3 regions of the Streptococcus sp. 1453 genome follow, and region 2 is predicted to be linked to each of the others. Evidence: predicted binding sites of a transcription regulator. Region 2 holds the regulator's gene; each other region holds the start of a gene.
The links. Region 2 encodes NrdR, which represses ribonucleotide reductase genes. Its sites were predicted from a motif close to ACACNATATATNGTGT; they were not measured.
Positions count from the first base shown of each region.

Region 1: nrdD (anaerobic ribonucleoside-triphosphate reductase) is a predicted target of NrdR. The motif match lies at 1,109-1,124, and genes of this name have one in related genera.
Region 3: nrdH (glutaredoxin-like protein NrdH) is a predicted target of NrdR. The motif match lies at 4,258-4,273, and genes of this name have one in related genera.

Region 1 is NZ_VMLZ01000005.1:327,979-335,571, forward strand. Features, by position in the region: gene nrdD (anaerobic ribonucleoside-triphosphate reductase) at 1-1,049, opposite strand, end outside; gene HW098_RS05120 (hypothetical protein) at 1,169-2,707, opposite strand; gene cls (cardiolipin synthase) at 2,963-4,495, opposite strand; gene HW098_RS05130 (SP_0198 family lipoprotein) at 4,641-5,060, opposite strand; gene HW098_RS05135 (folylpolyglutamate synthase/dihydrofolate synthase family protein) at 5,057-6,307, opposite strand; gene HW098_RS05140 (DUF1292 domain-containing protein) at 6,614-6,919, opposite strand; gene ruvX (Holliday junction resolvase RuvX) at 6,934-7,353, opposite strand; gene HW098_RS05150 (IreB family regulatory phosphoprotein) at 7,357-7,593, opposite strand, start outside.
Region 2 is NZ_VMLZ01000008.1:24,083-31,675, forward strand. Features, by position in the region: gene HW098_RS07145 (NADPH-dependent oxidoreductase) at 1-295, opposite strand, end outside; gene dnaI (primosomal protein DnaI) at 292-1,188, opposite strand; gene HW098_RS07155 (replication initiation and membrane attachment family protein) at 1,189-2,358, opposite strand; gene nrdR (transcriptional regulator NrdR) at 2,359-2,832, opposite strand; gene HW098_RS07165 (GntR family transcriptional regulator) at 2,973-3,338, shown strand; gene HW098_RS07170 (ABC transporter ATP-binding protein) at 3,343-4,038, shown strand; gene HW098_RS07175 (hypothetical protein) at 4,055-4,822, shown strand; gene HW098_RS07180 (Rgg/GadR/MutR family transcriptional regulator) at 4,927-5,781, opposite strand; gene HW098_RS10570 (hypothetical protein) at 6,175-6,477, shown strand; gene HW098_RS07190 (N-acetylmuramoyl-L-alanine amidase family protein) at 6,490-7,572, shown strand.
Region 3 is NZ_VMLZ01000003.1:99,623-107,215, reverse strand. Features, by position in the region: gene HW098_RS02475 (phosphodiester glycosidase family protein) at 1-192, opposite strand, end outside; gene HW098_RS02470 (bifunctional glycosyltransferase family 2/GtrA family protein) at 189-1,232, opposite strand; gene HW098_RS02465 (YkgJ family cysteine cluster protein) at 1,405-1,899, opposite strand; gene ptsP (phosphoenolpyruvate--protein phosphotransferase) at 2,032-3,765, opposite strand; gene HW098_RS02455 (phosphocarrier protein HPr) at 3,771-4,034, opposite strand; gene nrdH (glutaredoxin-like protein NrdH) at 4,384-4,602, shown strand; gene nrdE (class 1b ribonucleoside-diphosphate reductase subunit alpha) at 4,683-6,842, shown strand; gene nrdF (class 1b ribonucleoside-diphosphate reductase subunit beta) at 7,036-7,593, shown strand, end outside.

The sequences.
Region 1 (7,593 bases), on a different contig from region 2:
TTAAGCGTGAAGATAAGTTTAGGGAAGATAGCTGTGCGGTGTTCTGAACCAAGTCCCTTGATTCGGATGTTCAAGATAGCTTTTTGAATTTCCCGCTCAAAACGATTGGTTCCCAGGCCAAAACCTAGCGAAGTGAAAGGTGTTTGCCCATTTGAAGTAAAGAGGGTGTTGATTTCATACTCAAGAGATTGCATGGCATCATAGATGTCTTTTTGCGTTTTCTTCCAGGCATAATCTTCCCGTTTTTCAGGTAAAACCCACTCTTCTGCATCTTTGAGGTGTTTTTGGTAATTCTTCTCTGCATAAGGCGCCAAGACTTCATCGATACGGTCAGCTGAACAGCCCCCATACTGGCTAGAAGCAACGTTGGCGATGATTTGCGAAATCTGAGCTGTCGCAGTCTGGATAGACTTGGGACTTTCTACCTCTGCATTTCCAATCTTAAAACCATTTTCCAACATCCCCTTGAAATCAATCAAACAGCAGTTGGTCATAGGTGTGTAGGGGCTATAATCCAAATCATGATAGTGGATATCCCCCTTTTGGTGGGCATTGGCTACATGCTTAGGAAGCATTTGCAGTCCGATTGATTTTCCAACGATGCCTGCTGTCAAATCACGCTGGGTATTAAAGACGTCGCTGTCTTTGTTCGCATTTTCATTGACAACTGCCTGATCTTTATTGAGAAGCTTATGGATACTAAAGTTAATATCTGTCGCTTTTGAGCGCTCAAAATCCCTCTGTGTTCGATAAGTGATATACTCCTCAGCCAGCGCATATTCTTTGGCTTCAAGCAATTCATGTTCTACGATATTTTGAATTTCGTAAATCTTAACCCCCTGTGGAAATCGACTATGAATTTCTGTGACAATTCGCTCGGTCAGAGCATTTAGGCGCTTTTCAACCAAGGGTGTCACATCCATAACCTTGTCTGCCGCCTTGTGGAGAGCCTTGTCAATCTTATCCACATCAAATACAACACGTCTCCCATCTCGTTTCTCGACGAAGAGAGTTGGCAAAATTGTAATTTTTTCTTCTAGTGCAATCATATGCATGCTCTTTTCTAAAATGTTCTTTCTAAAAAGTATTATACCACTCTAAAAAGAAAAATCAATATCTTGTGTTAAAAATCCTAAAATTTTTAAAAATACACAAGATATTGATTTGGTTATTTGATTTTATAGACTTTAAACTCTGAGTAATCCGTCTTTACTTGTTGGTAATTTTCTTTCAAGATTGTTTCTACTTCAGACCAGACTGGCACTTTGTCATTTACCACAATCACCTTAGGTTGTTTTTCTTTCAAGTCATTAAGTAGCTTATTCCGGTTTTCCTCAGTTGCTGTATAGTGCATCGGGGACAAAATAGCCGATGGCGACAAACGCTCACTCTTACGATAAAGAGTTGCAGTATCATCCCATGCATAGATAGCATCTTCCGTACTTGTCTCCTCTTTTACCAAATCAGCAAGACGATCACGTTCTTGATAAGGTACCGGATAAAGGACAAACTTCATCAAAAAGGGAACAGACAAAAGATAGACAAGCCCTAAAACTGGCAGATATAGATTTCCTTTGAAGAAACGACTCCATAGACTAACTGGCGTTTCTCTTCGTCTTCTTCTAACACTACGCCCCCTCTGTTGACTCTTAATATTGGTTACCAATAAAAGTAGGAAAACAGGGAAGATGACCATCAAATAGGAAGCGTGCAGAGGCTCTTGTGAAAAGAAAAGCAAAATCAAACCTAAAATTGTCACAAGACTTGCAGGAACCGAAATGACGTATAGTTTAGAGGGCTTGGATTGAAAGAGACCTAAAAAGATACAAACTACAAATCCCAAACCGAGGGACAACAAGCCATAAAAAGCTATATTCTCTAAAATTTTAGAAGTGAAATCAAAGCGAATACTGTCAATGGGATAACGAATACCACTAATGGCATCCCCAAAACTTCCTGTTGCAACACTATAGTAGGCAGTTGGATAAAAGACAAGTGAAAAACCTAAAGCCACCGCAAGAAACTGATAAAACCCATGCGCAACGCGTCTATGCCCAAGGTTAAAGACCAACAAGCCTAAACTCACTACAGCAATAAACAGGAGCGATGACAAGGGAGCAAAGAAAAATCCACCCGCCAAAGCCAGCCCAATCCGTACAAATCCCTTATCATGGCTTGGATTGCTTAGATAAGCCGCAACTAAACTAAAGGCCGCGAATAAGAAGGGAAGCGCTAAAAGAGTCGCATATCCTCCACCAAAAGCAAGACCTGTAACTAGCATGTAAAAAATAGTCACCACTTGTCCAGCTTGGTCTCCTTGCTCTGTCAAGGTGTCCGCTGATCTAAAAAGGAAAAATCCTCCTGCTACCAAGGCTAACCACTCAAAAATGGCAAAGAAAAATCCACCCTGAGTCACGTAAGTCAGCAAATAATAAAGCAAACCTTGACTTCCATAATAGTCGCTGTAAATCTTCCCTGTCTGATGAAGGGCCCAACCTGCATAAAAATCCTGCACTTCCTGTGCACTCATTAAATCGAGTAATAGCGGTACTCCTAGAGTTATCCCCGTTACAAGCGTACTCCATAGTAAAATTTTTACCAAAGGAAGACGACTTGATTCACGATGATGCGATTCTTGTTCGATTTGGTATTCTAGAGGTTCACGATTCTCCTGATGAACTTCTTCTACTCTACCATACACACTCATATCGTTTCTCCTATTCAATTTATCTGTCTTAGTATATCAAAAAGTCCTAGGATTGTCAGCTTGCGATGGCTGTTTGAGTGATTTTTTGCATAGTTTCACAAAGGTTTCAATTTCCCGAAAGCGGTGTAAATGTGTCTGTTTAAATGACATGATATAATCCAATTCTTTCTGAGTCAGCATCGTCCCTCCCTATATCTTTCTATTCGTAAAAAGCAAGAAAAAGAGGACTCGGTCATTTCCTAAGTCCTAGATTTCTTATAAGATAGGGGCGAATAACTGGGCGATTTCTTTTACAAGTTTTTGATACCAGCTCGTTTTGATAGAATGAGGATAGACTTCCTGAGAATCTGCAAATATATTTTGAAAATCTCGGGCTATTTCCATTATAGAAGGAGTTTTATAGAGTAAGACTGCATTTTCATAATGGTGTACCAAGCTCCGGTAGTCGAGATTGATTGTCCCCACCACCGCAAAATCTTCGTCTACCAACATCTGCTTACTATGAATAAAACCTGGACTATACTCATAAATTCGAACACCAGCAGAAAGAAGATCTGGATAAGCGCCTCTTGTGACTAACTGAATGAACTTCTTATCTGGTATGTAAGGGGTGATAATTCGAACATCGACTCCTCTCATAGCAGCATTTTTGATTGTCTCCGTTAAATCATAATCTATGATCAAATAAGGTGTCGTAATATAGACCGATTCCGTTGCTTGATTGATTAAACTCTGATAAACCTTTTTCCCTACCTGCGTTCGAAAAATTGGCTTGGGTCCACTCCCATATGGAATGGTTAAACCGTCACTTGGGATAGAATGATTTTCTAAATGATATTGATCAAAATCACTAATCTCTCCTCGATTGATGTACCAAGTGGTTAAAAACAAGCGTGTCAGGGCTTTTACTGCTAGTCCGTCTAAGCGAATTCCACTATCCTTCCAATAACCAAATCTCTTGACGTGGTTAATGTACTCATCTGCCAGATTGACCCCACCAGTATAGGCTATCTGACCATCAACAATCAATATTTTTCGATGATCTCTGTTATTATAGGCCACTGTCAAACGAGGAATAACTTTATTGAATTTATGGGCCTCGATGCCTAGCTGACGAAGTCGATGTGCATAATCTCCTGTTAAAGTAGCCATACAGCCAATATCGTCATAGAGCAGTTTAACTTCAATGCCTTGAGCGACTTTTTGCTCCAAGATTTCTAGAATACGATTCCACATCAAACCTTCTTCTATAATGTAATATTCCAAGAAGATAAATTTCTCAGCCTTTTTAAGATCTTCTACCATCTTTTCCCACATAACCTCTCCGCTAGAAAAAAATGTAGAGGCAGTTTGATCATAGATGTCAGCATTGGTATCCATACTCAATAAGGACTTGATGACACCATATGCCGCCTTGTCACTTTCTTTTAATTCCTCTTTTAGTAGCTGGCTATTTGCTTCTTGGAAATGCATGGAGCCTAGCTTCTTCAGTTGTTTGATTTCTTTTTTGGACAATCGCCTCTCACCAAACATCAGATAGAGCAAGGGGCCAAATACTGGCACAAAGGCTACTAATAACCAGGTTACCTTATTCTCAGGAGTCGTATTACGGTTGACTATCGAAATGATTGTGATGATACTCAGTAGAATGAGGACAGTAATCCATAAAATGGGAGCCATGCGTCCTAAATAAAGAAAGAGACCAAAAACCAGACAAAGTTCAAGTAGCATAATCAAAAGACTAAAGCCATACTTGGACATCAATAATTGAAATTTCCTATATTTCATATCTCCTCCTTGATATTTTGAATACTAAAAACAGGTAATTGATACTAGTATAACGCAGGTATTCGGTAGAAGGCAAGTATTTATGATTATTTTCTAGGTAAAAGTAAAAAGACTGGAAAATCCAGCCCTTCCTACTTGCATAGTCTTATTTAGTTAAAACGATGCGATCAGACGCTTCTCTATCCATATCGTCGATAGTCATCTGATTACCATTAATTGAATAAATCTTGACATCATCACCAATAATCATACGTTGATTAGATGCATCGAAGCTGACCTGCTTGATTTCTTGTTCCCCGTCAGTTTCTACCTGTGTCCATGTACCAGTTGTACCAATCACTACCAAAGTGATACGGTCTCCGTCATCCTGACCAGTATAAGTCCCATCAATATCGGTCGGTTGAGCCTCAGGTGCATTTTGTGAAGAACTTGTTGCTACCTGGTTTGTATTTTCTGTAGACGATGAAGCAGCAGGTTGTGATTGCGGTTGAGCTGCTGGTTGTTGAACCTGTTGAACTCTTTGTGAACATGCTACTAAGAGACTAAGACTTGCTAAAGAGGTCAATTTATCTGCTCATGACCCAGCAGGTAGCCCCGTACTTCTGAGATAAAATAGAGAGACCCTGTAATGAATAACAAGTCCTGCGTATCTGCTCTTTCTTCAAAACTACTAATAAATTCTTTGTAAGAAGGAATGACATCGTAACCTGTTACATCCGTCTCATCTAAAGAACCTTGATAGTCAAAACCAGTCACCTTGAGTTCCACCTGAGGCAAATTTTCAGTCAGATAACTCAACATTCCCTGATAATCCTTGCGTTTCAAGGCCCCAAAGAGGATTTGGGGACGATAACCTTCCTGCTCTTTTTCTTTGATAAATTCAACCAAGCGAGTCAAGGCAGGGAGGTTATGGGCACCGTCCAAGTATATCCGAGGACGAATGCGCTCCAAACGACCAGCCCAATGGGTCTGCTCCAAGGACTGTCTTACAGCCTGTTCATCAACAGTTTCCTTTCTTTCTCCCATAAAAAGAAGAAACGTTTGCAACGCCAAGGCCGCATTCTCCTGCTGATAAGCTCCTTCTAATCCTATTTTCAACTGCGAAAAAGTTCCCAAAGAACTTGAAAAATCCCCATTCAGCATTAAAAAATCTTGACCTGCCTGATAAAAGTCAACAGCTAAAGATTCGGCTTTTTTCTGACAGACAAGCCTAGCTTCTGGAGGCAATTTCGCAATCACTGCCTTCTTACCAGCCTTGAAAATACCAGCTTTCTGCTCTGCGATTGCTTTTAGACTATCGCCCAAGGTCTCCTGATGGTCAAGCCCAATGGAGGTGATGACAGCAAGCTCTCCAATTACCACATTGGTCGTGTCAAGTAAGCCACCAATTCCTACTTCTAGTAAAACCAAATCCACTTCTTGCTCTCTAAAATAAAGAAAAGCAATCAAGGTCAGCAATTCAAAAAAGGACAACTGATCATGGGTTTGCAGAAGCGTTTTCTCCATCTCCTTGACCTGCTCAGCCAAACGGATAAAGTCTGTGTCTGCTATAGATTGCCCATTAATGCAGATTCGATCATTGATAGAGACGATATGAGGGGAGGTAAAGGTCGCGACTTTTTTGCCATGCCCCATAAATAACTCCCTCATAAAAGCAATGGTAGATCCTTTCCCATTAGTCCCTGTTACGTGGATAATAGGATAAGACTTCTCTGGATTCCCTAACAAATCCACCGCTTGCTGTATTCGGCCTAAACCTGATCGAAAATTCAAACCAATCCGACTATGGAGCCATTCTTCTACTTCAAACATATACATCTCCTTAATTACAGGTTCAATCAACCGCCTCAATAAAATCTCATAACTAACAAAAACGAGGCCAGGATTTTCGTCCCGACCTCTTACCTGGTTAGCTAATAACTAGCAACTATGAATATTAACTTGGGCTAAAAACATCCACTGGATGTTCCAACTCTTCCAATTTCTAGGAGTTGGGGTAATACAGTCTCCCAGACTACCTGCGTTTCTAATTTCTAGCGCAGGGCTAAAAACGTCCCCCGGACGTTCCAACTCTTCCCAATTTCTGGGAGTTGGGCTGATACAGTCTCCCAGACTGTATCACTCCTCCATAAAACTATTGAAGACTTCTTCAATCATGTTCCATTCGTCTTCTGAGTCTTCTGGGATTGGTTGCAATTCTCCTTCTGTTCCATCTTCGTTTTCGATGAATGAGTAAGCTTGGATTTCAACTTGTCCGTCTTCGTCTTCTTCTGCGTTAACTGGTACTAGAAGAACATAGTTTTTACCAAATTCTTCTTTTCCATCAATCGTCAAAAGGATTTCAAACAAGGTTTCATTTCCTTGCTCATCTACTAGTGTGATTAGTTCACGTTCTTCGTGTTCGTGGTTATGATCGTGTGACATAGCCTCTCCTTATATTAAAATTTTCTATCTAAATAATTTTGTAAAATCAGCTGAGCTGCTAACTTATCAATGACTTTCTTGCGCTTATTGCGACTGATATCTGCTTGTTCAATCAACATGCGCTCTGCGGCAACTGTTGTCAAGCGTTCATCCTGATAATCTACTGGTAAACCAAAAAGCTCTTCTAGCTTCGCTCCGTAGGCTTGACTAGCTTCCACGCGCGGTCCGCTTGTATTGTTCATGTTTTTAGGCAAGCCCACTACAAATCGTTCCACCTTGTAAGTATCAACCAACTCTTTAACGCGGTCAAAACCAAATTGACCTTGCTCCTCATTGATTTGGATGATTTCAAGTCCTTGTGCTGTAAAACCGAGCGGATCGCTAATGGCTACCCCTACCGTTTTTGAACCGACATCCAATCCCATAATTCTCATAGATTATAGATCGACTCCTTGTCCTTTTAGGTAGTAGCGAACCAATTCCTCAACGATTTCATCACGCTCATACTTACGGATTTGATTTCGTGCATTATTATAACGAGGAACGTAGGCAGGGTCTCCACTCAATACGTAACCTACGATTTGGTTAATTGGGTTGTAGCCCTTATCGTTCAACGAAGCATAGACATCAGTCAAAGTTTCGCTAATTTCTTTTTTATTGGAATCGTCCAATTT
Region 2 (7,593 bases):
GAGGTTGGAAGATGTCGGTATGAAGTCGTGCTCCCTTTTCTGCTCGGTTCAAATCTCCGACAAAAAGAAGAAAAACAGCTGACTGGCGAATGGCTTCTTGAGGTACCAATTCATACAAGGCATCTTTCTTTTCCTGACTTCGTACCACAACAACAGAGTAGGATTGAAAATTCTTCCAAGACGAGGCCATCTGGGCTGCAGTCAGGATTTCAGTCAAGTCTTCCTGAGGAAGGGCTTGCTCCTTAAATCTTCGAACAGACTTATGAGCTTTCATCAGTTTAATCGTTTCTGTCATCGACGGTTTACTCCTTCTAAACGAGTCTCCTCAGCCAAATAACGGATGCGTTCCATGACCCGTCTGGCTTCCCAGGTCTCGTCATTTCCATGTTTCCCTTTAGCAAAATGCTGCTCCAATTCTTCAAAGTTGAAGTTGGAGGTGAAAAAGGTCGGTAAATTTTCCTGCATCCGATATTGAAGAATGACTTGCAGGATTTCATCACGTACCCAAGCTGTTGATTGCTCGGCACCAATGTCATCTAAAATCAGGACTTCAGACAGTTTAATCTCATCCACCAAGGTCTTGACATTACCATCACCGATAGCATTTTTGACATCAATGACAAAGCTAGGATAGTGGAGGAGAGTGGATGAAACACCACGTTTTTCTGATAAATCATGGGCTAAGGCAGCCACCATGAAACTTTTACCCACACCAAAGTCTCCATACAAGTAAAGACCTTTTTGAATAGCTGGATATTGCTCCACGAAGGCTAATAGCTTTTCAAAAACTGGCAAGCGCCCCAAATCATCCAAATCTACTTGAGCTAAACTAGCTTTCTTGAGAGTAGCTGGCAGATTGATTAACTTGAGGCGGTTCTTAATAGCCGCTTCTTTTTCAGCTGCGATTAGTTCAGGAGTTTCTTCATATGAGACATCCGCATAGCCATGATTCATAACCAAAATCGGCTTGTAGCCTTTGGCAATATAATCCGTATCACCACGAAGAAACTTGTCACGCTCGGTGATGTACTGATTAAACTTGGAGATACTGCGATTTAATTCCTCTGGGGTCAAGGATTCTTGCTGGATAAAAGCCGCAACATCAGAATCTTTCATGATTTTCTGGACCAAATCTTGATAATGAAAACGGCTAGGTTGACGTTTGAGTACGTCTCCGACACTTTCCATCTAATCTCCTCCTTTTTCTAATCGAGCTAATAGTTCTTGTTTCTTACGTTCTAATTCCAGACGAGTTTCCTCGCTGGTTTCATTCTTATAATCTGGATTGCTCCACTTGGGTACATTGGACTTGGCAGGACTCGGTTTACTGCTTTTTTGAGCCTGACTTTTCTGCCCACGCTCACGGATCCGCAAGACTGCCTCTTCTGCCGAATGAATCTTTTGATAGGCATAGTCATTGGCCACCTTCATGGCATATTTCTCATTGATATTTGCCGAATCGACCTTATTAAAGGTCAATAAAAGAATGATATTGATGACTTCGTCCAGCAAGCCCAAGCCAGCAATCTGTTGCAAGAGTTCTCTTTCTGTTTGGGTAATGGTTCCCTTGCGTGTTTGCTTGATTTCTGCCAAGAACTGCAGGGCAGTTTTACTTTTGGCTTCTTTGATAATGGTTGTTTCCTTAAGACTAAAGTCAGAGGAAATTGGTTTTTGAGCAATTTTTTCACGCATGCGTTTGGTTGAAATAACCTGAGAAACAGCTGTTGACTTGGCCAATTGATAGGTTTCAAACCAAGTCCATTTCTTCTCCTCGGCAATAGCAAAGAGGTTTAAGACATCGGACTGCTCATCCGCAAAACGAAGTCCATCTCGAGCCATCAGCTGGCGAAAATGTTCCAAGTCAAAATCATTGGCCACTTTCTTCTTGAGACCAAGGTCTTCTTGACTTCCCAGCTCTGCCAAATCTGGAAAGACTTGATTGAGTGAGACAGGTATTTCTTCTCCATCAGCACTTTCAACTTTCAAATCCTCCACAGCTGCATCGCCAATCTTTTTCTCCAAAAGTCTACGATACACAGGATGCACCAAGAAGTCCTGACTCGAGAGAGGAGCATGGATAGCTAGCTGATAAACATCCCCTTTTTGATAGAGGGTCAAAAGATTGAAAGCAGATAGGATTTTCAAGGATTTTAAAAGTCTGTCCATCCCAAAGTTGAGATGATTGAGAATGCTTGAAAAAAGGTATTCCTTTCTGCCATTATCCCAAAAACTAATCGTATAAAGATAAAGGCTCAGTGCCTCCTGACCGATAATCGGGAGGTAGCACTGTACCAGAGATGAGGTATCTTGCGACACCCGATTATTCTTTAGATAAGAAAAACGGTCAATTGGCTTCATTTATCTTTCCTTTTTCTTTTTAGAGGACTGGGTAATTTGTTGGAGCAGGCTCTCTAGCTCACTGACATCCTTAAAACTACGATAGACACTGGCAAAACGTACATAGGTAATCTCGTCCAGTTCAGCCAACTCCTCCATGACGAGTGAACCAATGTCCTCACTTTGAATTTCATTTTCATTTCGACCACGGAGTTTCTGTTCGATACGATTGACTACCATGTTGATTTCATCACTTGACACAGGACGTTTCTGGGCTGAGCGGATAATCCCATTAAAGATTTTATCTCTGGAGAACTGTTCCCGTGTGCCATCTTTTTTAACAACCACTAAGGTTCTTTCTTCTACCCGTTCGTAGGTTGTAAAACGGTGTTGGCATTCATCGCACTCACGTCTTCTACGAATAGTGTTCCCTTCTTCTGCTTGGCGACTATCGATAACACTTGACTTGGTAGCCCCACATTTTGGACAACGCATCCTTTCCCTCCTTATCGTTTTCTTTTCATTATACCATTTTTTAAACAATTCCCAAAACAATTCTTCTTTTTGCTTGACAAGTTTTTTGTTTTGTTGTATTATTTAATTAAGACAAAAAGGATAAAAGAAAGGAGACCAAGATGTCCTGGACATTTGACAACAAAAAACCTATCTATTTACAGATTATGGAGAAAATCAAGCTTCAGATTGTTTCCCATACACTGGAACCCAATCAACAACTTCCAACCGTGCGAGAGCTGGCTAGCGAGGCGGGTGTCAATCCAAACACTATCCAAAGAGCCTTGTCAGACCTTGAACGAGAAGGATTTGTCTACAGCAAGCGAACAACTGGACGATTTGTGACTGAGGATAAGGAGCTAATCGCCCAATCGCGCAAACAATTATCGGAAGAAGAATTGGAACACTTCGTTTCCTCCATGACCTATTTTGGCTATGAAAAAGAAGAACTACCAAGCGTAGTCGGCGATTATATTAAAGGAGTTTAAGCCTATGTCATTACTAGCATTTGAAAATGTATCCAAATCTTATGGAGCAACCCCAGCCCTTGAAAATGTTTCTCTTGACATTCCAGCTGGAAAAATTGTTGGTCTCCTTGGCCCAAACGGCTCAGGAAAAACAACCCTGATTAAACTAATCAATGGCCTCTTACAACCAGATCAAGGACGTGTCCTGATCAACGACATGGATCCAAGCCCAGCAACCAAGGCCATCGTAGCTTATTTGCCGGATACGACCTATCTCAATGAACAAATGAAGGTCAAAGAAGCCCTAACCTACTTCAAGACCTTCTATAAAGATTTCAATCTTGAACGCGCCCATCATCTACTTGCAGACCTGGGCATTGATGAAAATAGTCGTCTCAAGAAATTATCAAAAGGTAACAAGGAAAAGGTCCAACTAATTTTGGTTATGAGCCGTGATGCCCGCCTCTACGTTTTAGACGAACCCATTGGTGGGGTGGATCCAGCAGCCCGTGATTATATCCTCAATACCATTATCAACAACTACTCCCCAACTTCTACCGTTTTGATTTCTACCCACTTGATTTCTGATATCGAGCCAATCTTAGATGAAATTGTCTTCCTTAAGGACGGAAAAGTCGTTCGTCAAGGCAATGTAGACGATATTCGCTATGAGTCGGGTGAATCCATTGACCAACTCTTCCGTCAGGAATTTAAGGCTTAAGCAAAGGAGATTATTTATGTTTTGGAATTTAATTCGCTACGAATTTAAAAATGTTAACAAGTGGTATTTAGCCCTCTACGCTGCTGTGCTAGTCCTTTCTGCCCTTATCGGGATACAAGCACAGACCTATAACAATCTGCCTGTCAAAGAAAGCCAACCTGTTTTACTTACTTTTCTAGCCCTCGTCTTTGGTGGCTTGATGATTACACTTGGAATTTCAACTCTTTTCTTAATCATTAAACGCTTTAAAGGCAGTGTCTATGACCGACAAGGCTATCTGACTTTGACCCTTCCAGTATCTGAACACCATATCATCACAGCCAAACTAGTCGGTGCCTTTATCTGGTCGATGATTAGCACTGCTATCCTAGTTCTAAGTGCTGTTATTATTGTGACCATAACGGCTTCAGAATGGATCACTCTTTCTTATGTGATTACATTTGTAGAAACACATCTCCCTCAGATCTTTCTTACAGGTATATCCTTCCTACTAAATACCATTTCCAGCATCCTCTGCATCTACTTGGCTATTTCCATTGGACAGCTTTTCAATGAATACCGTACAGCACTCGCTGTTGCAGCCTACATTGGTATCCAAATCATCATTGGATTTATTGAACTTTCCTTCAATCTTAGTTCTAATTTCTATGTCAATTCACTTGTAGGACTTAATGACCATTTCTATATGGGAGCAGGTATAGCCATTGTTGAAGAACTCATATTCATAGCTATCTTTTACCTCGGAACCTACTATATTTTGAGAAACAAGGTTAATTTGCAATAATTTTAAAATCAAAAAGGATAACATCTCATCGCAGAGAGGCTATCCTTTTTCTTTTATTTCATTTTCTGTCTAACTTTATCTTACAAACGAATCCTTCTAACCAATTAAATGATAAAATCTGATTTAAAGGTCTTGTTTAATTTCTCTATTGTGACACTATCATTATATTCCTTACATATTCTCATAGCTTTGGAACATTCTTTTTTACCTAACTCTACTTGATTCGTTTTTATGAGATAAATACCTTTTAAAAAAAGCAAATAATTCTTTTCAAAATAATATCCTTGTCTGGTCAGTAAATTTTCTAAATCATCTATAAAAAATTGAGCGCTATCTAACAAATTATTTTTTAATAATAACTCTAAATTAAATAAATATAAAGGAATTACTCTATATGTTCCCATGTCTGTTTTTAAAAAATGTCGTGTTTTCTTGATTACCGCTCTATATAGTAAGCTTATGGTCTTAGTATTCATAAAAAACACCGAATTATAGAAAATTTTCAGTTCATACTCCATCCAAGTATCTACAGAAAGCAAATACTTGATTAGCTCATTACATTTAGAGGCATTATAAGGAAGATTTGCAAGCCGGTTGATCTGTTGCTCAGCAATCAATTTTATGTGATAATTGCACAAACTTTTTTCCTGCTTTTGTTTTAGCTCTATTTTCTTTATTAGTTCTTGTAACAAAATGATATCTGAAGAGTTTACAGCATGTTCTAGTTCTTCAAAAAAACATTCTTTTTTGGAATAATAGCAATGAACTAATTCTTCAAATTCCGAAAATGATATCCCCAGGCGATTTAACAACATGTAAAAATGATCAATAGATAATTTTGTAATCCCATTTTCGAAACGAGAAATAGTTGACTCACTAATCTTATCACAAGCCAAATCTTTAAGACGAAAATTTTTTGAAATACGGATATCCTTTAAAACTGCTCCAAAATTTTCCATAGTATTCCTCTTCCATTTCTGCAAAAAATAAAACCTGTTTTTTTTATTTGTGATATGATTATGATTATACAAAAATAAAACAGAAAGGACAATATGATTATGAAAAAAATTTTATTGTCATCAGTTGCTTTACTGAGCCTAGTGACATCACTATCAGTAAATAGTCCAGTTTCTGCACAAGAATCTATCTTTCCCTAGGATTATAGCCACTCTAATGGCAGTTGGATTCAATCGAATGGTCGTTGGTGGTATAAAACACTAAAAACAAGTGAAACATCAACAAGAGCAGTACCTATTGAAGATGTTAATACTATGTAAAAGTTTTTTAGTAACCAAAACTTTAGTAAAGTTGTTCGTTTCCCAGATAAAACAAAAGCTGAGATTATTGCAAATATGCAAGAACTATTTAAATCTTCTAGCGAAAGCGATGTGAACTATCTTTACCTTACCTGTCATGGTGGAGAAGATGGGACGATAGCCATTGGTAGCGATAAAACATCCTTTTCCGGTTGGGATTCACTTCAAAATAAAATTATTTCGCCTATGGCAGACACCAATACTAACGGAAAAATCACTTTAGAGGAACTGTATCAATACTCTTATCCTCTAGTCCTTGAAGCTGCATCCAGCAGTAACAAGGAGCAACATGTATCAATTTATCCAGAAAACAGTCAATTTGTTTTATTTCAAAAATAAGGAGTTAAGAAAATGAAAGTATCAAAAAAAATCACATTATTTGGTTTGTCTTTAGCTGGTCTAGCCTTACTGGCTTTCCCTCATTCAGGAAAGGCCTTCGAGTTGGAAGAAGAATGGGTTATCAAGGGTGGGATTAAGTATCAAGATGGCAAAATTCTTCGATTTGACAATGGACATGAAGTAGATATCAAAGTCTTGAATTTGCCAAAAACCGAGAAAATCGAGTGGACGGTCAGTCTCAATGGTCAAGATCAAACTGTCAATTTCCTAGGTCAAGAAAAGGACAAGTCTATGATGGGGGTAGAGGGGCGTTACCTGAATTTCTATGTGCCTTATGGCTATAGAGGAGATATCAAGGTAGAAGCCAAGAGCGGAAATGAAGTAAAGACCTGGTCCACTAAAGTAGTAGATGATGTGTATCATGATGGCGGAAAGAGTGGTTACTTCCGTATTGACGAATCAAATGATCAACACACCTACCTTGATGCAAAATGGGACTATCAAACTAAGACCTACACTGCTACCTTACCAGAGACTGTCAATGGTCAAAAAGTATTTGCTTGGGCAGACGACTATGTAGAATTGAAACTTCAAAAACCAGGAGTTATCAGTCATTCCTACAGAGGGGGAGGAGCCTTCAAAATACTTTATCCGATTGTAAAAGCAGAAAGCTGGCTAAAAAAGAATTACAGTGAAAGCTGGTACTATCAAAAACAAGGTCAACTAGTGCAGAACGATTGGGTTAAGGACAAGGGAACTTGGTACTTTATGAATGATAACGGAGTCATGTTCAATCAAACTTGGCTCTATCAGGGTGGCAACTGGTATGCCTTTAAATCATCAGGAGCCATGATTGCTAGTGACTGGCTATATGATAATCACTCTTGGTATTACCTAAAAGACTCAGGTTCTATGGCGACAGGTTGGATCAAAGATAGTGGATCTTGGTATTATCTAAACAACTCAGGTTCTATGGCAACAGGCTGGGTAAAAGATAGCGGATCTTGGTACTACCTTGCTTCATCAGGTAAGATGCTTCACAATACCTACACACCAGATGGTTACTATGTAGATGCCAGTGGCGCTTGGAAATAATCTAAAGTACACATTTTATTC
Region 3 (7,593 bases), on a different contig from region 2:
GCTGGTATCCGTTACTTGGGCATTTTTTGCTGATTGGCTTGCTACTGCTGTGTTAAATGTCGAGTTGGTATTAGATACAGTGGAGATAGTCTCCGCTAGTACAAATGTCTTTAACATCGAATAGGTAAAGGAGCTTGTCAGAAGCAAGCCAAAGACCGAGGCGTATAGATAAGCTTTCTTAAAAAATTTCATACTGGATAACAAGTCCTTTCTTTGAAAATAAATCGTGTCTGAACAGTCCAAGATACCACAAAGAGAAGCATTCCTACAAAAATTTTAGCCATGAATAAATTGATTCCGAAACCTGTATTAAAAAGGCTAATTAGGAGAGTATCTAAGAAAAAGAGAACAACAGACAAGGTTAAATAACCTGCACCTGTTTTTAAATTACTTGCTTTATTTTTAAATACCAATTTTTTATTAGTCGAAAAGTTGAAGATAGAGCTGGTCACTCGAGCCAGCCCATTTGATAGGAGGAGGTGTAAACCTGATGGAATAAAGCTCAAGAAAAGAATAGAAAAAGTATAAACTAGATAATCCACGATAAAACTACTCAATGATGAAAGAGCGAATTTCAAAATGTTTTTGTAAATCATTAAACCATCTCGAATAGGTCGGAAGTGAGAAGCTTGATTGTCGTTTATATAGACTGTTTCAATAGGAACTTCCAAAATCGGATATTGCTTGCTGGCTTCCAATAGCATGTTCATTTCGTACTCATAGCGTTGTCCTTCCACTTCCATCATAAAAGGAATCAAGTCTGTAGTGAAAGCACGAAGTCCTGTCTGTGTGTCTGAAACTGCTACGCCTGTTTGTATTTTAAATAAGATACGTGTCAAGCTATTTCCAAAGCGACTACGCAAGGGAACCTTGCCAGTAAAAGCACGAACACCAAGAACCAGAGTGCTAGGATTTTCGTTGGCCTTGTTACTAGTACGGAGTATGTCCCAAATCTTGTGTTGACCATCCGCATCTGCTGTAACGATCGTTCCAGGCATCTTGAGGGATTGAATGTAAGCAAAAGCTGTTTTCAAAGCCTGACCCTTACCTTGATTGACCTGATGACGAAGTACAGTCCCATAGTTTTCAGCCTGAGCAAATATTTCTTTACATTCAGGAGAACTACCATCATCAATCACAATGATAGAAAAATCACCCTTCTTGTGAATTTTTTCAATCAGTGTTAGCAGATTAAAATCAGGTTGATAAGCTGGAATAACTAGATAATTCATAGCTGTACCTCTTTCTTTTTGTTTGTATAAGTATACGTTCACTTGCTTAAAAAATCCTTATAACTGCTTTTTTATAAAAATAAATTGATGATTTCTCAAAAATAGACCATAAAGAGAAAACTCCATAGAAATGATTTCTACAGAGTTAGAACAGTATCTTTATAATAAATCTCTATAACTTATCCTTTAATTTCTCAACAAAGAGATAGGCTGCTGGACAGGTCAAAGTATTCTTAATCGTCAAATGGTTGATTTGATGGATCTTTTTGCGGTCAGTATGAGGGAATTCACGACAGGCCTTTGGACGAACGTCATAGATGGAACAGAGATTATCTCCTCCTAAAAATGGGCAAGGCATGGATTTGAAAACCTTGTCTCCATCTTCATCCACCTGCAGAAATTCAGCTTCAAAGGCCGGCAATTTCATTTTGAAATATTTGGCAATACGGGTGATGTCTGCCTCTTTGAAGTCAGGACCCAAAGTCTTACAACAGTTAGCACAGGCGGTACAATCAATCTCCTCAAAGACTTCTTGGTGAATCTGCTGGGCTATCTTATCCAAGTTCTTAGGTGGCTTTTTCTTTAAATTGGCTAAAACTTTACGGTGCTCCTTTTGCTTTTGCAAGGCTAGCTGATGGTAATACTCAATATCAATTTCTTTAGACATGATTTCTCTCTTATTCTAATTATTTTCCCCTATTATACCATTCCTCTGAACCATTGAAAAGTGGACTTTATTAGACTATACTTTCCCAAAATACATAAAAAACCTTGCAACTAGGTTACAAGGTTAATGACATTAATCAAAGTTAACGTATTCTTTTTGAAGTTCAAGAACTTCTTCCATTGTTGAACACTCTGTAAGGGCACGGTTAGCGTACTCTTCCATCTTAGCAGTATCCAATTTCTTCATCAAGCTACGTGTACGAAGGACTGATGTTGCTGACATAGAGAATTCATCCAAGCCCATTCCGACAAGAAGTGGAACAGCTGTTTGGTCACCAGCCATCTCACCACACATACCAGCCCATTTACCTTCAGCGTGAGCTGCCTTGATAACGTTGTTGATCAAGCGAAGGATTGATGGGTTATATGGTTGGTAAAGGTATGAAACTTGCTCGTTCATACGGTCTGCCGCCATTGTATATTGAATCAAGTCGTTTGTACCAATTGAGAAGAAGTCTACTTCTTTAGCAAATTGGTCTGCAAGCATCGCTGCTGCAGGGATTTCAATCATGATACCAACTTGGATGTTATCCGCAACTGCAACTCCTTCAGCAAGAAGATTTGCTTTTTCTTCTTCATAAACTGCTTTAGCTGCACGGAATTCTTTCAAGAGGGCAACCATTGGGAACATGATACGCAATTGACCATGAACAGAAGCACGAAGAAGGGCACGGATTTGTGTACGGAACATTGCATCTCCAGTTTCAGAAATAGAGATACGAAGGGCACGGAATCCAAGGAATGGGTTCATTTCATGTGGCATATCGAAGTAAGGAAGTTCCTTATCTCCACCGATATCCATTGTACGAACAACCACTGGTTTACCATTCATTCCCTCAAGAACAGCTTTGTATGCTTCATACTGCTCGTCTTCTGTTGGGAAATCTTGAGAATCCATGTACAAGAACTCTGTACGGTAAAGTCCAACAGCTTCTGCACCGTTGTTGTTAACACCTTCAACGTCTTTTGGAGTACCAATGTTAGCGGCCAACTCGAAGTGTTTACCGTCAGCAGTCACTGTTTGAGCATCTTTCAAAAGGGCCCATTCAGCTTTTTGTTTAGCATAAGCTTCACCAGCTGCTTTAAATTCTGCCGCTTGTTCATCTGTTGGGTTGATAATCACTTCACCAGTAATTCCGTTAACGGCAAGGATATCACCGTCTTTCACCACTTCAGTGATGTTATTTGTTCCCAATACAGCTGCAATTTCAAGTGTACGTGCCATGATAGCTGAGTGGCTTGTACGTCCACCGATGTTTGTTACAAAAGCTTTTACAAAGTTTTTGTCCAATTGAGCTGTATCAGATGGTGTCAAGTCATGCGCAATTACGATTACTTCTTCATTGATAGAAGCTGGGTTTGGCAATCTCTTGCCAAGAAGGTTTGCCAATACACGTTTTGTCACGTCGCGGATATCCGCTGCACGTTCTTGCATGTATGGGTTGTCTTCCATGCCTTCAAAGATAGTGATGAACATATCAGTCACTTCTTTAAGACCTGCTTCTGCATTGACTTTCTTAGCACGAATTGTTTCTTTAATCTGACCAATCAATTCTGGGTCAGAAAGAACCATCAAATGAGCGTCAAAAACTTGAGCCGCTTCTTCACCAAGCGTACCTACAGCTTTCTCGCGGATAAGAGAAAGCTCGTTTTGAGAAGCTTCAAGAGCAACATCCAAACGAGCCTCTTCTGCGTTTGTATCTTCGACTGAAATAGTCTCGAATGACAAATCCGGTTGAACGAGTAGATATGCTTTTGCAACTGCAACACCGTCAGATGCCGCGATTCCTTTAAGCATTTCTGTCATTTCCCTTATGCCAATCCTTCTTTTTCCATTGTTTCTGAGATTGCAGCGATAGCGTCATCTGCATCTGCACCTTCAGCTGAGATAGTTACGTCAGCACCTTGGCCAACACCAAGACTCATAACACCCATAATTGATTTAAGGTTAACTGATTTACCTTTGTACTCAAGAGTGATATCTGAAGCAAATTTGCTAGCAGTTTGTACCAACAATGTTGCTGGACGTGCGTGAATACCTGTTTCTGCCACTACGTGGAAATCTTTAGAAGCCATAGTTTGACTCTCCTTTTGTTCTTTCTTTTTTGAGTTATATGTGATAACCCTTACAATTTGGTATTATACCATCTTCTAGGATTTTTTTCAAGCATTTTCTGGATTTTCCTTCAATTTCCTTTCAGATAACTTGCTGAAAATCTTCTATCCTAGATAACAAAACACAGGATATAGTTTCTTTAAAAACGATTTATAGGATAATCATTGCTGTTTTATAAACCAAACACTACATATTGTGTTTTGTGAGCTTGACTAGAAAAACTGACCACTATATTTAGTTCAAATCATTGACAAAATTTTATTTTCTGATATACTAGGATAGAATTAAATTTTAAAGAGGAGTTACACAATGGTAACCGTATATTCTAAAAACAACTGTGTCCAATGTAAGATGACCAAACGTTTCTTGGACAGTAATAATGTCTCTTATCGTGAAATCAATCTTGATGAGCAGCCTGAGTACATCGATCAAGTTAAAGAGCTCGGTTTTAGCGCAGCTCCTGTTATCCAAACACCAACTGAAGTCTTTTCAGGTTTCCAGCCAGGAAAACTGAAACAATTAGCATAATCTTAGTACATCATCCAGAAGAAACTGCTTCTAGGGCTAACTTAGAAGCCTTTCTTTTGTAATTAGATAAGGGAAATTTTATGGGATTAAAACATCTTGAAGACGTAACTTACTTCCGTCTCAATAACGAAATTAACCGTCCTGTTAATGGACAAATCATGCTTCATAAAGATAAGGAAGCCTTGGATGCCTTCTTTAAAGAAAATGTAGTTCCAAACACTATGGTTTTTGATTCAATCAAGGATAAAATCAACTACCTCATTGAACACAACTACATCGAAACAGCCTTTATCAAGAAATACCGTCCAGAATTTTTGGAAGAATTGTCACAATTTATCAAAGATCAAAACTTCCAATTCAAGTCATTCATGGCAGCTTATAAATTTTACAATCAATATGCCTTAAAGACTAATGACGGTGAATATTATCTTGAAAGCATGGAAGACCGTGTCTTCTTTAACGCCCTTTATTTTGCTGATGGGAATGAAGCTATTGCAATCGATATTGCCAATGAAATCATCCACCAACGCTACCAACCTGCTACTCCTTCCTTCTTGAATGCTGGACGTGCTCGTCGTGGTGAATTGGTATCATGTTTCCTAATCCAAGTAACTGATGATATGAACTCTATCGGACGTTCTATCAACTCAGCTCTTCAACTTTCACGTATCGGTGGTGGTGTGGGAATTACCCTCAGCAACCTTCGTGAAGCTGGTGCACCTATTAAAGGCTATGAAGGAGCTGCTTCAGGTGTCGTTCCTGTTATGAAGCTTTTCGAAGATAGCTTCTCTTACTCTAACCAATTGGGTCAACGTCAAGGTGCCGGTGTTGTCTACCTCAACGTCTTTCACCCTGATATCATCGCCTTCCTTTCAACTAAGAAAGAAAATGCTGATGAGAAAGTTCGTGTAAAGACTCTCTCACTTGGTGTTGTAGTACCAGATAAATTCTATGAATTAGCTCGTAAAAATGAAGAAATGTACCTCTTCAGCCCATATTCTGTAGAACTTGAATACGGTGTGCCATTCAACTACATCGACATTACTGAAAAATACGATGAATTGGTCGCAAATCCAAATATTCGCAAGACAAAAATCAAGGCGCGTGATTTGGAAACTGAAATCTCTAAATTACAGCAAGAGTCTGGCTACCCTTATGTCGTCAACATTGATACGGCTAACCGTGCAAATCCTGTTGATGGAAAGATTATCATGAGTAACTTGTGTTCTGAGATTCTTCAAGTCCAAGAACCAAGCTTGATCAACGATGCTCAAGAATTCCTTCAAATGGGAACGGATGTTTCATGTAACCTGGGTTCAACCAACGTGGTCAACATGATGACTTCACCTGACTTTGGTCGTTCTATCCGTGCTATGGTTCGTGCCCTTACTTTCGTTACAGATAGTTCACACATCGTAGCTGTTCCTACCATCGACCACGGAAATAGCCAAGCTCATACCTTTGGTCTTGGTGCCATGGGACTTCACAGCTACCTTGCCCAACAATTGATTGAATATGGATCCCCTGAGTCTGTTGAGTTTACTAGCATCTACTTCATGCTCATGAACTACTGGACCTTGGTAGAATCAAACAATATCGCGCGTGAACGTGGTATTACCTTCCATAACTTTGAAAAATCAGACTATGCTAAGGGAAGCTACTTCGACAAGTATGTAACTGGCGAGTTTGTTCCAAAATCAGACCGTGTTAAAGAACTCTTCAAAGATGTCTTTATTCCAAGCGCTGCTGACTGGGCTGAACTTCGCGACAAGATTCAAGCAGATGGTCTTTACCACCAAAACCGTCTAGCTGTTGCTCCAAATGGTTCGATCAGTTACATCAACGACGTTTCTGCTTCTATCCACCCGATTACGCAACGGATCGAGGAACGTCAAGAAAAGAAAATTGGTAAAATCTACTATCCTGCTGCTGGCTTGTCAACAGAAACCATTCCTTACTACACTTCGGCTTACGACATGGATATGCGTAAAGTGATTGATGTTTACGCCGCTGCAACAGAGCACGTGGACCAAGGACTTTCACTTACTCTCTTCATGCGTAGTGATATTCCAAAAGGTCTTTACGAATGGAAGAAAGAAAACAAACAAACGACACGTGACTTGTCTATCCTTCGTAACTATGCCTTTAACAAGGGTATCAAGTCTATCTACTACGTCCGTACCTTTACAGATGATGGTGGAGAAGTCGGTGCTAACCAATGTGAAAGCTGTGTGATTTAATCTTTGCTTGAGTAAACTACATTTTCTCAGATAAGTATTCATTCACCCTGCTAAACTAAACTGGAATAAGCATCTATACTATGGAAAAACAAAAAAGTCGGGCTTCCGACTTTTTGTGCGAAACTACTCTAGGATTATGATAAAATAGAGATAATTGTGAGTTCGCAATACTAAACACAGAAAGAGATTTCAAATGGAAACTTACTACAAAGCCATTAACTGGAATGCCATCGAAGATGTCATCGACAAATCAACTTGGGAGAAACTGACGGAGCAATTCTGGCTCGATACACGTATTCCCTTGTCAAATGACTTGGATGACTGGAGAAAACTATCAAACAAAGAAAAAGACTTAGTTGGAAAAGTCTTTGGTGGTTTAACCCTTCTCGACACTATGCAATCTGAGACTGGGGTTCAAGCCCTTCGCGCAGATATCCGTACACCACATGAAGAAGCTGTTTTCAATAACATCCAATTTATGGAATCTGTCCACGCTAAATCTTATTCATCAATCTTTTCTACCTTAAATACAAAGGCTGAGATTGAAGAAATTTTCGAATGGACCAATACCAATCCTTATCTGCAAAAGAAGGCTGAGATTGTCAACGAAATCTACCTAAACGGTAGCCCACTTGAAAAGAAAGTTGCCAGTGTCTTCCTCGAAACCTTCCTCTTCTACTCAGGTTTCTTCACTCCCCTCTACTATCTTGGTAACAACAAACTAGCCAACGTTGCGGAAATCATTAAATTG